DNA from 3 places in the Trinickia sp. LjRoot230 genome. Region 2 is predicted to be linked to each of the others. Evidence: predicted binding sites of a transcription regulator. Region 2 holds the regulator's gene; each other region holds the start of a gene.

What was found. Region 2 encodes HrcA, which represses chaperone genes, less so after heat shock. Its sites were predicted from a motif close to TTAGCACTCNNNNNNNNNGAGTGCTAA; they were not measured.
Positions count from the first base shown of each region.
Region 1: the regulator HrcA is predicted to act here: its motif matches at 2,082-2,108, upstream of groES (co-chaperone GroES).
Region 3: the regulator HrcA is predicted to act here: its motif matches at 2,173-2,199, upstream of rpoH (RNA polymerase sigma factor RpoH).

Region 1 is NZ_CAXUQX020000001.1:945,200-950,634, reverse strand. It holds gene groL (chaperonin GroEL) at 22-1,665, opposite strand; gene groES (co-chaperone GroES) at 1,710-2,000, opposite strand; gene ACSQ20_RS04405 (hypothetical protein) at 2,228-2,464, opposite strand; gene ACSQ20_RS04400 (tlde1 domain-containing protein) at 2,582-3,160, shown strand; gene ACSQ20_RS04395 (hypothetical protein) at 3,157-3,438, shown strand; gene ACSQ20_RS04390 (hypothetical protein) at 3,408-3,710, shown strand; partial or broken gene ACSQ20_RS04385 (hypothetical protein) at 3,730-3,991, opposite strand; gene ACSQ20_RS04380 (antitoxin) at 4,002-4,226, opposite strand; gene ACSQ20_RS04375 (hypothetical protein) at 4,551-5,435, shown strand, end outside.
Region 2 is NZ_CAXUQX020000001.1:762,389-767,823, reverse strand. It holds gene hemH (ferrochelatase) at 1-698, opposite strand, end outside; gene hrcA (heat-inducible transcriptional repressor HrcA) at 890-1,909, opposite strand; gene ACSQ20_RS03625 (NAD kinase) at 2,129-3,037, shown strand; gene recN (DNA repair protein RecN) at 3,113-4,783, shown strand; partial or broken gene ACSQ20_RS03615 (transposase) at 4,880-5,269, opposite strand.
Region 3 is NZ_CAXUQX020000001.1:3,810,427-3,815,861, forward strand. It holds gene leuA (2-isopropylmalate synthase) at 1-793, shown strand, start outside; gene ACSQ20_RS17365 (nuclear transport factor 2 family protein) at 890-1,273, opposite strand; gene ACSQ20_RS17370 (acyloxyacyl hydrolase) at 1,316-1,900, opposite strand; gene rpoH (RNA polymerase sigma factor RpoH) at 2,259-3,194, shown strand; gene nagE (N-acetylglucosamine-specific PTS transporter subunit IIBC) at 3,329-5,089, opposite strand; gene ptsP (phosphoenolpyruvate--protein phosphotransferase) at 5,168-5,435, opposite strand, start outside.

The DNA.
Region 1 (5,435 bases), 180 kb from region 2:
CACGTTCGACCTAAGCCGAAATTACATGTCCATGCCCATGCCGCCCATACCGCCGGGCATGCCGCCACCAGGCATCGGTCCATCCTTCTTCGGCAACTCGGCAATGGCGGCGTCCGTCGTCAGCAGAAGACCTGCAACCGAAGCGGCGTTTTGCAGCGCCGTGCGCGTCACCTTCGTCGGATCGACCACACCGGCTTCGACCAGATCGCCGTACTCGTCCGTGGCAGCGTTGTAGCCGAAGTTGCCCTTGCCAGCAGCAACGGCAGCCACGACGACGCTCGGTTCTCCGCCACCGTTTTGGACGATTTGACGCAGCGGCTCTTCCATCGCGCGCAGGACGATCTTGATGCCGGCGTCCTGGTCGGGGTTCGCACCCTTGACCGTGGCGATGGCAGCACGCGCACGGATCAGTGCAACGCCGCCGCCCGGCACGATGCCTTCTTCAACGGCTGCGCGCGTAGCGTGCAGCGCGTCTTCGACACGCGCCTTCTTTTCCTTCATTTCGACTTCGGTGGCAGCACCGACCTTGATCACCGCCACGCCGCCAGCCAGCTTCGCCACACGCTCTTGCAGCTTTTCGCGATCGTAGTCCGACGTTGCTTCTTCGATTTGCGTGCGGATTTGCTTCACACGCGCCTCGATGTTGGCGCTCACGCCTGCACCGTCGATGATCGTCGTGTTTTCCTTGGCCACTTCGATACGCTTGGCTTGGCCGAGCTCTTCCAGCGTCGCCTTCTCGAGCGTAAGACCCGTTTCCTCGGCGATCACTTGGCCGCCCGTCAGGATCGCGATGTCTTCGAGCATCGCCTTGCGACGGTCACCGAAGCCAGGCGCCTTGACCGCAACGGTCTTCAGGATGCCGCGGATGTTGTTCACGACCAGCGTGGCGAGCGCTTCGCCTTCGACGTCTTCCGCGATGATCAGCAGCGGACGGCCGGCCTTCGCGACTTGCTCGAGCACCGGCAGCAGATCACGGATGTTCGAAACCTTCTTGTCGTGCAGCAGCACGAACGGGTTCTCGAGCACGGCGACTTGCTTGTCGGGGTTGTTGATGAAGTACGGCGACAGGTAGCCGCGGTCGAACTGCATGCCTTCCACGACTTCGAGTTCGTCGGCGAGCGACTTGCCGTCTTCAACCGTGATGACGCCTTCCTTGCCGACTTTGTCCATGGCTTCGGCGATGCGGTCACCGATCGACGCGTCGCTGTTAGCCGAAATCGAGCCGACTTGGGCGATTTCCTTGGTCGTCGTGCAGGGCTTGCTGATCTTGCGCAGCTCTTCGACTACTGCGAGCACGGCTTTGTCGATGCCGCGCTTGAGGTCCATCGGGGCCATGCCCGATGCGACGTATCTCATACCTTCGCGAACGATGGACTGAGCGAGGACCGTAGCCGTCGTCGTGCCGTCACCGGCGTTGTCGCTGGTCCTGGAAGCCACTTCCTTGACCATTTGCGCGCCCATGTTCAGGAGCTTGTCGTCAAGTTCGATTTCCTTGGCGACCGACACGCCATCTTTCGTGACCGTCGGGCCGCCGAAGCTGCGTTCGAGCACGACGTTGCGGCCCTTCGGACCCAGCGTGACCTTCACTGCGTTGGCAAGAATGTTCACGCCTTCAACCATCTTGGCACGTGCGCTGTCGCCGAATACGACCTCTTTAGCTGCCATCTTCTAACTCCTTGAAATCTCTGTGGAATACGAACCGGGGATGGTTACTTTTGAACAACCGCCATGATGTCTTCTTCGCGCATCACGAGCAGTTCGTTACCATCGACCTTGACGGTCTGACCGGCGTATTTGCCGAACAGAACGCGGTCCCCGACTTTGACGTCGAGCGCCATTTGGTCACCCTTGTCGCTGCGCTTGCCCGGCCCGATCGCGAGTACCTCGCCTTGATCCGGCTTCTCGGCCGCGGCTTCGGGGATGACGATGCCCGAGGCGGTCTTGGTTTCCTGATCCAAACGCTTCACGATGACGCGATCGTGCAAAGGACGAAGGTTCATACACACTCCTCTCTTGATTGAGACTGTTGAGACTGAAGAACGCTTTTGCTTTAGGCTGCCCGGCAGCCCGGACGGAATTTGTTAGCACTCACCTGCAGCGAGTGCTAATTATATGGGCGGGTAGCGACGAATTCAAGAAGGGACGGGACAGGAAATGTAAGTATGCGGATGGCTTACCTCGGCAGCGGCCAAAGCGCACCCGGGTATACCTGTAGCACGCGCTAGCGTCACCCCTTACGTCGCAGGAAGTACACATACGCGGCAATGACCAGAACGCCAACGGCATCAACCCCGGCCAGCACCGGTAGCGGGTTGGACCATTTGTCCATGTTGGTCGTGCGGCCATAGTACGGCGGCCCATCGCCAAACGCCTCGGTGAGGTTGACGGCATTGAACGCGACGATCAACACCACGAGCAGCAGCAAGGCCACACCAAAGGCTATACGTACCGATCGATTCTTCATGATGTTGGTACGCGTACTCGAGTTCGATTCAATAGCATCCCTGGGGCGATCGGACCTTCATTGCTTTCGCGCTGTCGAGTAGTCGAAACAGCCCGAGCGCGGGGGCGGATCCAGCAGGTGCAGACTGCCAGCCATCAGGTGAAAACGATTACTTTGTTTCGTCGGACGGATGTTTACTGCAGAATTGGGGCCTCCCTGCCAGTCGGCCTACGCCATGCCAGCAACCTGCATTTTTACGTTGAACCGACAACGACTGTCCAGCCTGCTCTGCCCAGGCTTAGGCGCCATTCCAGCTTTTTCCGGGTACGGGCGTTTCGTCAACGACCCAAATTCGACCGCGGTACCCGACGACGGCCCCCTTCCGAAGGGACGTACTACATTGTCGCTCGTCCGAACGGCGGAAAACATCAGGCGCTCGTCGAGACACTCGAAGACATCGCAAACGGGACACACCGCGCCCAATGGTTCGCGCTATTTCACGAAGGTTCACCGCCAACCGACTTTATGACCATCAACGGTATCCGCCGCGGAAGGTTCCGGCTACATCCGGTGGGATACTGGGGGCGAAGCGAGGGATGCATCACCCTGCCTCACCCATCGCAATTCGACACGCTTCGTAAATGGCTGACAGCGCACCCGCCGGAAAATATCCCTGGCACGCAGATCCCTTCTTACGGCAAGGTCATCGTCCGATGAAACGCAAATTGGTGCTTGTCGGCGGCGGCCTGCTACTCACGTTGCCGGTCTATCTCGCTCTAGCGAATTTCCAGCCGCTCGAAAATCTGTTCCTCTATCACGACGCATGGAAAGCGTTTACTCCGCTGTTCATGCTAGGCAACGCAATCGGGATACATGACGACGGAGCGATAGTGGAAACGACGATGTTCATCGTGAGCTTCGTTCTTGCACTCGCCATCGTCGCGTTGCTCGACAAAGGCATCGCATGCACAAGACGACAACGAACCGAGATGTAGTCCGCAAAGCGTTGTCGTCAGGGCTTTTGACCGTCGTGATCGGCTTCGTGCTTGCGTGGTACGCCGCTAACCTTCCCTACGAATTTGCGCCGCTGCCAGCTTCCATTGCGTTCGTCATGCGCGAATTCAATATCGATACGGTGGCGAACGCCGACGATATCGAGACGATCGGATTGCTCGTCATCATCACGCTGTCTCTGATCGTCGCCGCCCTGCTGGTCTGGCTGGCAAATTCGATGGTTCGTCGCTGGCAACTCCGGCACCATTCCTAACGCAGGCGCCGACGATGGCCTAGCCGTTCAACCAATTCTCCAATTTCAGGCCGGGATAAGTGACGAAGGCGCACTCGTTGTTCGTAACGAGCACCAAGCGCAGCTAAATTGCGGCTCTCCGCGCCCGGCGCGGGCTGACGCTTACGTCCTATTCAAGTTCGGCATACGTGATTGCAGACATCACCACATCGCCTACGTAACACTGCGCGAAGCGCTTCGCAATTTGTTCCGGCTGATACCAGATAGAAGCACATGTTGGCATCGAGCATGAAGCGAGGCATCAAAGTACCTCTACTCACTTTGTTCCTGCTCGCCGCGGCCTTCGTCCATGAACTCCGGCCCGAATTTGGCGAACTTTTTCAGCACGCCCGATAACGCACGGCGTGCGGGGCGGATGCGGATCTCATCGCCAATGCGCTCGATTTCGACCTCAACGTCGCTGCGAGCGTAGGCCAGCTCGGCCGGAATGCGCACGGCTTGAAAGTTGCCGTGCTTGAACGCTTTCGTGGTGTGCATGGCGATCTCAAGTTCGGATGTACGGAGGATGTGCTTTAAGCGATTTTCAACGCAATGTAAATCCACGTATGTACGCCGATCAACGTGCATCGCCATAGCGGCAATTTGGCGTTCGATATCCAGAAATATCCGGCGATAGCGCATAACGCGTTAATAACATACGCGATACAGCGTTTCCCACAATCCGCGGCGTAAGAACCGACCACCGCAAATCTTCGGCCCCTTGGCCGGCCCTTCGCTTGCGCAAGGGCTTGATTCGGTTTCGCCCCCAACAATCTCACCGAGCGCCCCCTACTCCCCCTTAGTTAAACTAGGCTCATCTCCATGTCGACACCTGCTATCGGGGGCTCTGACAGCACCCCGCACTCGCCGCGCGTGGAAAACGTCGATGCTCCCGCCGCAGCTCGGCCCTCCCCGCAAGCCGCCGCTCCTGGAATACTTGGCGGCCTTCAAAGCAGCCCGCATCGTGCCACCCAACCCGCATCGCCGGCCTGGCGCAGCAAGGCCGGCACCGCCAGGCAACTGTCCTCCGAGCAACAGCTCTGGCGACTGATGATGCACACCGGCAATGCTGGCCGGCTGCCGCTTGGCCAGCGGGCAGCGGCGTTCAATGACTGTCTCGGTGAAATCTTGCAATTGCCCGCAGAACAGCAACCACCGTTGATGGCGCAACTTACGGCTCAAATCGGCGAACTACCGCAAGTCAAACGGGCAGCGGCATTCACTGACATCGCCAACGCAATCGACACACTGCATCGCGACGAACGAGCCGAAGCGTTGACAGCTCTCGCCAGCCAGGTCCGCTCACTGCCAGATGTCAAGCGATCGGAGGCTTTCTGCCGCGTGTGCAGTGCGGTAGCGCTGCTCACCGACGAGCAACGGACCGCTCCGCTAGTGGCGCTTACCCAACAAATCGGCTCCCTGCCGCAAGCCGAATGTTCGACTGCGTTTAATGCCATTGCGCAATTGCCTGTCGGCGACGGCGCTCATCTAGAGGCGCTAGCCACTCAGCTCAACAAACTACCGACAGCCGAACGACCGGCGGCATTCGATGCGATGGTGCAACTGCCCGTTGAGAACCGGGCAGCGTATCTCAAAGTACTTGCCTCCGCGGTTATCAGACTGTCGCAAGCGAAGCGGCCAGCGGCGTTCATCAGGATCGCTGATGCGATCGAAAACTTGCGCCCCGAAGACCGAGTCGCGCCATTG
Region 2 (5,435 bases):
TGCCGGCATTGGTCGTGGTAAGGGTCGCCGGCGTCGAGCGTGCGCTTGGGCACGCCGTGGAAACTGAGTATCAGCTTGTCGCCGGCTGCGAAATTGGGACGCCCATGCGCCGCCCAATATTGCCGAACCTGATCGGCGAGCGCGCCGATATAGGCCGGGTGATCGGCATAGTGGCGCACGGTGCGAATCTCCAGTTGATTACGCATGCGCTTGAGCGCCGCAAACGCGGCATCGAAGGCCGTTGCCGTCGTCGACGACGAATATTGCGGATACATCGGCATCAACAATACGCGTTCGGCACCGGCCAGCTTCAGCTGATTGAGCATCGCGCCTATGCCAGGCGTGCCATAGCGCATCGCGTAATCGACGATCACCGGGTAATCGTTTGCATGCAGCAACGCCCGTAACGCTTCCACCTGTTTTTCAGTGTGCACGCGCAGCGGTGAGCCCTCCGGCATCCAGACTGCCGCGTATTTTCTGGCCGACGTGCGTGCACGCCACGGGAGGATCAACCCGCGCAAGATCGGCTGCCAGACCAATGCGGGAATTTCGACCACGCGCGGATCGGACAGAAATTGCGCGAGATAGCGGCGCACCGCGCGCGGCGTAGGTGCGTCGGGCGTGCCGAGGTTGATCAGCAGCACGGCAACGCGGCGAGACGTGGCAGGCTGCGACGGCAGTTCGAGGTCAAAACGCATGGGCTATCGGAAAGGCTTCGCGCCGCGGCAAGCGGTGCCAAACATCGGTTCACGTAACGGCCATTATAGCGACGCGCCCGCACCGGACCAGTTGGCCGTTCGGCCAATGGCGCCCATCGGGCGCTCAACGCATCATGCGCTTCACGCCGAGCGGCAGCGCAGCGTGGCGCGGCCGAGTGCCGCCGCCGTTGCTACGGCTGGCTCAGCGCGGTCGACAACAGCCGCGCCGTGATGTCGACGATTGGAATCACGCGGCTATAGGCCATGCGCGTGGGCCCGATAACGCCGAGCGTACCGACTATCGTGCCGTTCACCTCGTAAGGGGCGGTGACGACGCTCATTTGCTCGATGGGTACGAGCGTCGATTCGCCGCCAATGAAAATCTGCACGCCTTGAGCGTGGCTCGAAACATCCAGTAACTGCAGGAGGCTCGTCTTTTGGTCGAACACGTCGAAAAGCTTGCGCAAACGCGCCATGTCGGACGAAAGGTCTGCTACTTCGAGCAGATTCCGCTCTCCGGAGATGAGCACGGTTTCGCCCGTCTCGGATTCTTCCGTGCTCGCCGTGACGGCGGCGTGCATCAGCGTCGTCATGTCGCCGCGCAGTTCGTCGATTTCCTCGCGCAGCCGGCGTCTCACTTCGTCGAACGAAAGGCCTGCGAAATGCGCGTTGATATAGTTGGACGCCTCGGTGAGCTGCGACGGCGAGTAGTCGCGCTGCGTCGCCATGATCCGGTTTTGCACGTCGCCTTCCGGCGTCACGATGATGAGCAAAATGCGCTTGTCGGACAGGCGCATGAACTCGATCTGCTTGAAGACGTGGCTGCGCCGCGGCGTCAACACCACGCCGGCGAACTGCGACAGGTTCGAGAGCACGCTCGCCGCCGCGGCCACCACCTTTTGCGGCTCGCCCGGCCTCAACGTCCGTTTGACGGCGCGCCTGACGGCTTCTTCATCGGCAACCGACTCCACCGTCAGCATGGTGTCGACAAAAAGACGGTAGCCGCGCGGTGTCGGAATTCGCCCGGCGGAGGTATGAGGGCTCGCGACAAGCCCCATCTCCTCGAGGTCCGACATCACGTTACGGATCGTTGCCGGGCTCAGTTCGAGCCCCGAATAGCGCGAAAGCGTGCGCGAGCCTACCGGCTGACCTTCGACGATATATCGTTCGATCAGCGTTTTCAGCAGAGTTTGTGCACGTGGTTCTAGCATGACGCAAGTTTTAACCAAACACCGATGGCCCCCCGGGTGCGCCCCCGCCCCCGCGCGCTGACCGGCTGCGTACAGCGGCCGGCCTGTCATCGGCACGGCACCATTCTAGCGACAAATCAGCCGCGGCGAACCTGGTGGCTTTACCGTGCCGGTTGCCGCGCCACGGACGGACCGAGGACGACGGTTCTTTTCGAACCTCACCTATGGTGTAATGCCGGCATGGAAATTGGCAGCCAATTCAAGACCGTTGCGCTCGTCGGGCGCAGCAACACGCCCGGCATCGGCGAGCCGCTGACGGCGCTCGCCGCCTGCATCGCGCAGCACGGTTTTCACGTCGTATTCGAAGCCGAAACCGCGCGCAGCATTGGCGCAACCGCTTACGAGTGCGTGACGCCCGCGCAAATCGGGGCACGGGCGGACGTCGCCGTGGTGCTCGGCGGCGATGGCACCATGCTTGGCATCGGCCGTCAGTTGGCGCCCTACCGTACGCCGCTGATCGGCGTGAATCAGGGGCGGCTCGGCTTCATTACCGACATCCCGATCTCGGAAATGCAGCAACGCGTGTCGCAAATGCTGGCCGGAAACTTCGAGCGCGAGGAGCGCACGCTGCTCGAAGCGCGCATCGTGCGCGCCGGGCAGCCGATCTATCACGCGCTGGCGTTCAACGACGTCGTCGTCAACCGCAGCGGATTTTCGGGCATGGCGGAGCTGCGCGTGCTCGTCGATGGCCGCTTCATGTACAACCAGCGCTCGGATGGGCTCATCGTGGCCACACCGACAGGCTCGACCGCTTACGCGTTGTCGTCGCAAGGCCCGATTCTTCATCCGCAATTGCGCGGGCTCGTGCTCGTGCCGATCGCGCCTCATGCGCTGTCGAATCGCCCGATCGTGCTGCCGGACGACTGCAACGTCAGCATTCAGATCATTGCCGGGCGCGATGTCAACGTGAACTTCGATATGCAATCGTTTACCGCGCTCGAACTGAACGACACGATCGAAGTGCGGCGCTCGCGCCACACCGTGCCATTCCTGCATCCGATCGGCTACAGTTACTACGCCACGCTGCGGCAAAAGCTGCACTGGAACGAACATCCGTCCAGCACGGAAGACGACTCCGCGCCGCTTTAGCGCGCCGCGTGAAGACGCCGGCACGTCGAGCCGGCCGTCCATCGAATACGACAACACGACGCCAACACGACCTCCATGCTCCGTCATCTTTCGATCCGCGACTTCGTCATCGTCGCCGCGCTCGAGCTCGAATTCGACCGCGGCTTCACCGTTTTTTCCGGCGAGACCGGGGCAGGCAAATCGATTCTGATCGATGCGCTCGCGCTCACACTTGGCGCACGTGCCGACGCAGACGTCGTACGCACAGGCACCAGCCGGGCCGATATCACCGCGGAGTTCGGCACCGGTCCGCAGGTGGCGCACTGGCTCGACGAGCAAGCCCTCGCTCGTGGCGAACCCGATAGTGTCGATGGCGGCTCGGTGCTGCTGCGGCGCGTGATCGACATCAATGGGCGCTCGCGTGCGTTCATCAACGGCACGCCTGCGACGCTCGCGCAACTGCGCGAGCTCGGCGAAATGCTCGTCGATATCCATGGCCAGCACGCGCACCAACTGTTGATGCGTCCGGACGCGCAGCGCACGTTGTTCGATACGCACGCGGGCCTCACCCCTATCGCGGAGGAAGTCGCGCGCGCTTATCGAAATTGGCGCGATGCGGTCCATGCGCTCGAATTGGCCAAGACCCGCGATCGGGAGCTCGCGCTCGAACGCGAGCGGCTCGCGTGGCAGCTCGCCGAGCTCGACAAGCTTGCGCCGCAACCGGGCGAATGGGAGGAGATCAGCGCCGAGCACCGGCGGCTCGCCCATTCGGCCAGTCTGATCGAGGGTGTGCGAGGCGCGCTCGATTCGCTGTCCGAAGCGGATAACGCGATGCTCGGGCAACTGGGTTCGATCCTGTCGAAGCTTCGCGATCTGGCTGATATCGACCCGGCGCTCGGCGACGCGCTTGCCTCGCTGGAGCCGGCCGAAATCCAGCTGCGCGAGGCGGTCTACTCGCTCACGCACTATGCGCAAAAACTCGAACTCGATCCCGGTCAGCTAGCGCAAGTCGAGATGCGGCTCGACGCGCTCCATTCGCTTGCACGCAAATTCCGTCTCCAACCCGAGGCGCTGCCCGCCGAGCATGAAGCTCGCCGCGCCCAACTGGCAGCGCTCGACGAGGCCGCCGATCTCGACAAGCTGAACGCGGCCGTCGACGCGTGCCGCGCAATCTACCTGCGCGAGGCGAAGCGCCTTTCGAAGGCCCGCGCGCAAGCGGCGAAATCGCTGAGCGCCGCAGTAACCGCCGGCATGCAGGAACTCTCGATGGCCGGGGGCAGTTTCGAGGTCTCGCTTGTGGCGCTCGCCGAAGGCGGCGCGCAGGGGCTTGAGCAAATTGAATTTCGCGTCGCGGGCCATGCCGGCGTGCCGGCGAAACCGCTCGCCAAGGTGGCCTCGGGTGGCGAGCTTGCGCGCATCAGCCTTGCGCTGGCTGTCGTCGCGAGTGCAGCGAGCCTCACACCGACGCTGATTTTCGACGAAGTGGATACGGGCATCGGTGGGGGCGTGGCAGAGGTGGTCGGCCGACTGCTGCATCAACTTGGGCGCGAGCGTCAGGTGCTATGCGTCACGCACCTGCCGCAAGTGGCGGCGCGCGGCGACCATCACCTTCAGGTGGCCAAGGCGGCCGCGCCCGACGGCGGCACGCTTTCGAGCGTCATCTCGCTCGATCATTCGAGCCGGGTCGAAGAAGTCGCGCGTATGCTGGGCGGCCTCGAAATCACGGCAACCACCCGGCGGCACGCGAAAGAAATGCTGGCGGCATAGGGCCGGTATCGTCGGTGACACGCCGTTGCCTCGCACTGCGCGGGCGTCGAAGGCCTGCTGCCCTAACGTCCGAACCGTCCCAATCGCCCTAGCCGTTCAGTATATTGCTTCGTTTTTCTTGGAACCAAGGCGACGGTTGGCGCGAATGACTTTCTGCACGATGTCGTTGGTCTTGGCAGTCCACACGACTGGTTTGGGATCCTGGTTACGCACGGCGATGTACTCCGTGATAGCGAGGATGAGATCGGGAACGCAACGGAACACGCCACGGCGCAAACGTTCGGTACGTGATATCACGAAAAAAGCGCTCCACCATGTTCTGCCACGATGCGGAGGTCGGCGTGAAATGCACGGTGTAACAAGGATGTTTCGCGAGCCACTCCTTGACCTTCGGGTGCTTGTGGGTGGCATAGTTATCGCAGATCAAATGCAGCTCTTTGCCTTGGGAGTCTCGCGCTCAATTTGGCGCAAGAAGTCGAGCCATTCGCATTCGCTGTAACCGTCTCGCTGATCACAACGGGCGATGACAGCACCCGGCCTGGCCATTTGCGAGATCGCTATGCGGGTGCCAACCATTGAGCACCAACCTGAGGCCCTCGGACGCAAGCCGGCGGGCCTTCGCGGCTCCGATTCCGCCATAGGCGCCGGGGAT
Region 3 (5,435 bases), 3.0 Mb from region 2:
CAATCTCTATACGCAAGGCATCGACCCGGGCCTCGACTTTTCCGATATCGATGCGGTGCGGCGTGTCGTCGAGCGGTGCAACGCGATTGCGGTGCATCCGCGCCACCCGTATGCCGGCGACCTGGTCTTCACCGCGTTCTCGGGCTCGCATCAGGACGCGATTCGCAAGGGCTTCGCGCAACAGCGCGCCGGCACACCGTGGGAAGTGCCCTATCTGCCGATCGACCCCGCCGATCTCGGCCGCAGCTACGACGCCGTCATTCGGGTCAACAGCCAGTCGGGCAAAGGCGGCTCCACTTTTCTGCTCGAACGCGGCCTCGGCTTTGCGCCGCCGCGCCGGTTGCAAATCGAGTTCAGCCACGCGGTGCAACAGTTGGCTGACGAATCGGGGGCCGAAGTGACGGGGCAAGCGCTCTGCGAACGGTTCGCGAGCGAATACCTGGGCGTGCGCGGGCCGCTCGCGCGCACCGATGCCGCCGTCTTGCGCTGGGGCCGGCAGGAAATCGCCCGCATCGGCGAGGGTGAAGCGGCCGGCGACGGCGAAGCACTCGTCGCGGCACTGGCACGCGCGCTGAGCGCGGTGGCCCCTTGCACCATCGATGTGTGTTCCTTCGAGACGACACGCACCGCGCGTGACGAATGGGCTGCGTTCGTCAGTTGCCGCGTCGGCGGGGCACCGCTGCGCTTTGGCGTCGGCATCCATGAAAATGCGGCGACAGCCGCCGCCGACGCGCTGATCAGCGCCGTGAATCGATTCGAATGGGATGACGACAGCCGGCAACGCGCCGCGTAAGCGGGCAAGATGCGCAGCGGCGCGCCGGACAGGCGTGCTGCGTTGCTAGCTAGGTGTTACGCGCTACGCGTGCGTCGTCGTTGGAGCGAGGGAGCGTTATTCGATCGCGCAGCGCGTCGCGTGCCATGCCACAAGACGCCACTGCCCGGATTCCTGCGCCTGAATGGCCGTGTAAGCGATCGGATAAAGCAAGGCGCCGTTATTCGCCTCCATTTCGATCAGCGCGCGCCCCGTGACGACACAGGTTTCGCTGCCCACCGGCAGCACGTCTTGCGATTGCACTTCGATCTGCCGATAACGGCGGCGCCCGGCGGAAATGGCGTCGATGAACTGCTGCTTCGTCTCGCGCTTGCCGTTCGTGTGGACGAAGGTGACGCTCTCGGACAGCAATTCGTCGAGCAGCGGAACGTCGCCGTCGACCATCGCACGAAACCGGTCACGCTCGAGCACGCGAATCGCCTCGATCATCTGTGCCGCCATTGCTCAGCCCCCATGCGTCCAGATGCCGCGCGGACATCCACGTCAGAAGTTGTATTGCAGATACAGCTGGCTGAAATTTATACCAGGATTCGGCTCTTTGATACCGGCATTCGACACATGTTGAAACCGAAAGCCCGCTTGATACTGCTGACGGGCGCCGAATTGCGCGCCGACGCCGACCGTCTCGGCGAACTGGAAGGCCGTCGAGAGCGTATAGCCATTGTTGATGGTCGGGTGAGACAAGCCGCGCACACCGGCGCCTGCCTCGATAAACGGCCGGATAGCGCCCGCGCTCTTGATGAAGCGGACCATCGGCGAGATGCCGACCTCGTAGATATCATTGCGCGCCGTGCCTTCGCTCGTATGCCAATAAGCCACGTGTGCTTCGCCGACGAGCGAGAAGTGCCAACCGCCGACCTCCCACCAGTTGATACCCGGGTCCCAGACGAGCCCAAGATCGACTTTTTTGACGTGGTGATCGGCCACGCCCCCTGCCAGTTGCACGCCAAAGGTGTCGGCATGAGCGGTTGTGGCGGCCGTCGCGGCCGCGGCAACCGCGCCGGCCGACAAAAGGGAAGCGGCTGCAGCAGAAAAGGGATGACGCCGGTTCCGGTTCTTTTTGTTCATTCGCATACTCCGAAGGGCTCTGCTCTTTAATGGCTCGTTGCGCCCCGCTCGTCGGCAGTTTGTGGCGCGCGCACATCTTAAGATAAGGCGAATTTGCCAGCACTACCGTGTTACGGAAAACAGAATCTCAAAAAATGGGAAGCGACAGCTTCGCCCACCGATGGCGGGATGTTTCGCCCTGCAAGGTTCCACGTCTTGGCGTAGTATTGGCTATCGTTTGAATTTTTCGATAGCCAAAAATGGAACTTGGAGCATTCAACCGACTCCAACATTTAGCACTCAACTCTCGGGAGTGCTAATATCGCGCGGTGAAGCCGTACTTGCGACTAGCGGTAATCTGATTCAGAGGAGTTTCTACGTGAGCAATGCAATGACCCTTCCGAGCCTACTCGCCCAGGCGCCTGCCAAGGCCGCTTCGGCAGGTGCTCTGACGCTCGCGCCGTCGTCCATGCTGCCGGGCCAACTCGGCAATATCGACGCGTACATTCAGGCAGTCAACCGTATTCCAATGCTCTCGGCTGCGGAAGAGCGCCAGTTCGCCACCGAATACCGCGAGCAGAACAATCTCGACTCGGCTCGTCGCCTCGTGCTTTCGCACTTGCGTCTCGTCGTTTCCATTGCGCGCAACTATCTTGGCTATGGCCTGCCGCACGCCGACCTGATCCAGGAAGGCAACATTGGCCTGATGAAGGCGGTCAAGCGCTTCGACCCCGAGCAAAACGTGCGCCTGGTCTCGTACGCCATTCACTGGATCAAGGCCGAGATTCACGAATACATTCTGCGCAATTGGCGCATGGTGAAGGTCGCCACAACGAAAGCGCAGCGCAAGCTGTTTTTCAATCTGCGCAGCCATAAGCAGGGCGTGCAAGCGTTTACGCCGGAAGAAGTGGAAGGCCTCGCGCAAGAGTTGAACGTGAAGCGCGAAGAGGTCAAGGAGATGGAAACGCGTCTTTCGGGCGGCGATATCGCGCTCGAGGGGCATGTCGAAGACGGAGAGGAATCCTACGCGCCGATCGCCTATCTTGCCGACGCGCAAAGCGAGCCGACGGCTGTGCTGGCCGCCCGCCAGCGCGATAAGCTGCAAACGGACGGTATCGCGCAAGCGCTCGAGGCGCTCGATGCGCGCAGCCGCCGCATCATCGAGGCGCGCTGGCTGCACGTGGCCGACGATGGCTCCGGTGGCTCGACGCTGCACGACCTCGCCGACGAGTTCGGCGTTTCCGCCGAACGCATTCGGCAGATCGAAGCCAGCGCAATGAAGAAGATGCGCAGCGCGCTGGCTGCTTACGCGTAATGCGCCGCCGCACCCCGTCAAGGGTGCGGCGGCTCGCTTAGGTAGCGCTCTTAGGTAGCGCTCTTAGGTCGCCCTTTCTCGGGCGGCCTTCCTTCTTCTTTCCTCTTCCAACCGCACAGCGTTCGCGGCCGCCGTCAAGCTGGCTGCGGGTTCTGCCCGCCCGCGGGGGGCAGGCGTATGGCCAGTTGCGTTGCGTAGCGCGCTGCCGCCGGGCCGCACACGATGTGGAACGTATCGGCCGACACCCACGCGACATCGAGCGAGGCAAGACGCTGACGATCGACCGATGCCGGATCGCGTACGACCACGCGTAGCCGCGTCGCCGCCACGGCGTCGAGCGAAACGACGTTCGTCGCGCCTCCGAATACCGCCAGCCAACGCATCGGGTCGGGATCGAGCGGGCCGCTGCCCCCGTCGGCCGTGGCAGAGCCGGATGGCGCCGACGCAGCACCGCCAACGCCAACCGCGGCCGATCCACCCGCCATCGCGGCGCGAATTTCGTCGGCGATCATGTCAGCCTCGGGGCCAATCACCACCTGGACGTTGCGCGCATCGCGCTTGAGCACGCCACGTGCGCCGATCGCCTTGAGTGCCGGTTCCGAAATTTTCTCGGCATCCACCACGGACAAGCGCAACCGCGTCGTGCACGCATCGACGAGCGTCAGATTCGACGCGCCGCCAAGCGCCGCAATGTAACGCATCGCACGCGGCGCCGCCGCGCCGGCTGTGGGCGCGACATAGCCGCCGGCCGCATATGATTCGACTTGCGCGTCGAGTGCGGCGGGCTCACGGCCCGGCGTCGCCATGTTGAACTTGCGGATAAAGAACCGGAACAGGCCATAGTAGGCGACGGCATAAACTGCTCCCACGGGGAGCGCAAGCCAGCCTTTCGTCGACAAGCCGTAGTTGAGCACGTAGTCGATGGCGCCGGCCGAAAACGTAAAGCCGAGATGAATGCCCAGCGCCTGACAGATCGCTAGCGACAACCCTGTCAACAACGCGTGAATCACATACAGCACGGGCGCGAGGAACATGAAGCTGAATTCGATCGGCTCGGTCACGCCGGTCAAAAACGACGTCAGCGCCATCGAAAAGAGCAGCCCGCCCACCATCGCGCGGCGCTCCTTCGGCGCTTCGTGCAGCATGGCCAAACATGCGGCCGGCAGACCGAACATCATGATCGGGAAAAAGCCCGTCATGAAGCCGCCTGCGCTCGGGTCGCCCGCGAAGAAGCGGTGCAGATCACCGGTGACGGCCGCACCACCGCCCGGCGGCGTGAACGTGCCGAACACGAACCAGGCAAGCGAATTGATGATGTGATGCAGGCCCGTCACGAGCAACAAGCGGTTCAGCGTGCCGTAGACGAACACACCGAGCGCACCGGCCGTCGTAAGCCAATGGCCGATTGTATCGATGGCCGCCTGAACCGGTTGCCAGACATAGCCGAACACAATACCAAGCACGACGCATACGAGCCCGGTCACGATCGGCACGAAGCGCTTGCCGCCGAAGAACGCAAGGTAATCGGGCAGCTTGATGTCCTTGTACCGGTTGTAGAGCATGCCGGCCACGACGCCCGCGATGATCCCCGACAGCACGCCCATGTTGAGCTTGTCGTTGATGTCCTTCATCACGGCGACTTCGATCAGATAGCCGATCGCACCGGCCAAGGCGGCCACACCGTTGTTATCTTTCGCGAAACCCACCGCCACGCCGATGGCGAACAGCAACGGCAGATTGTCGAAGATGGTGCCGCCTGCGTCGGCAATCATCTTGATATTGAGCACGTCCGCCTGGCCGAGCCGCAGCAAAATGCCGGCCACCGGTAGCACCGCAATCGGCAGCATCAGCGCCCGCCCCAGGCGCTGCACTCTCAAAAATGGGTTAGCGTCCATCCAATCCTCCAATATCGTCGCTTCGTAATGCTTGTTTTCGATGCGATTTCGATCGCTTGTGAAAAGCGCGTTGCGCGCTTATTCGAGCGGCCAGATTTCGCGGCTCACTGCTCTTACCGCCTGGGCCGATTCGAGCTCCAGCGCGTCCAGCGCGCGCTGCCGGCACAGTTGATAATCGAGGCGGCGCACACGCGCCTTGATGTCGGGCACGGTGCCCGGATCGACCGAAAGCTCGGTCACGCCGAGCCCCACGAGCAGCGGGGTGGCCACCGGGTCGCCGGCGAGCGCACCGCATACGCCGACCCACTTGCCATGCTTCGCGGCACCGCGCGTCGTCGCCTCGATC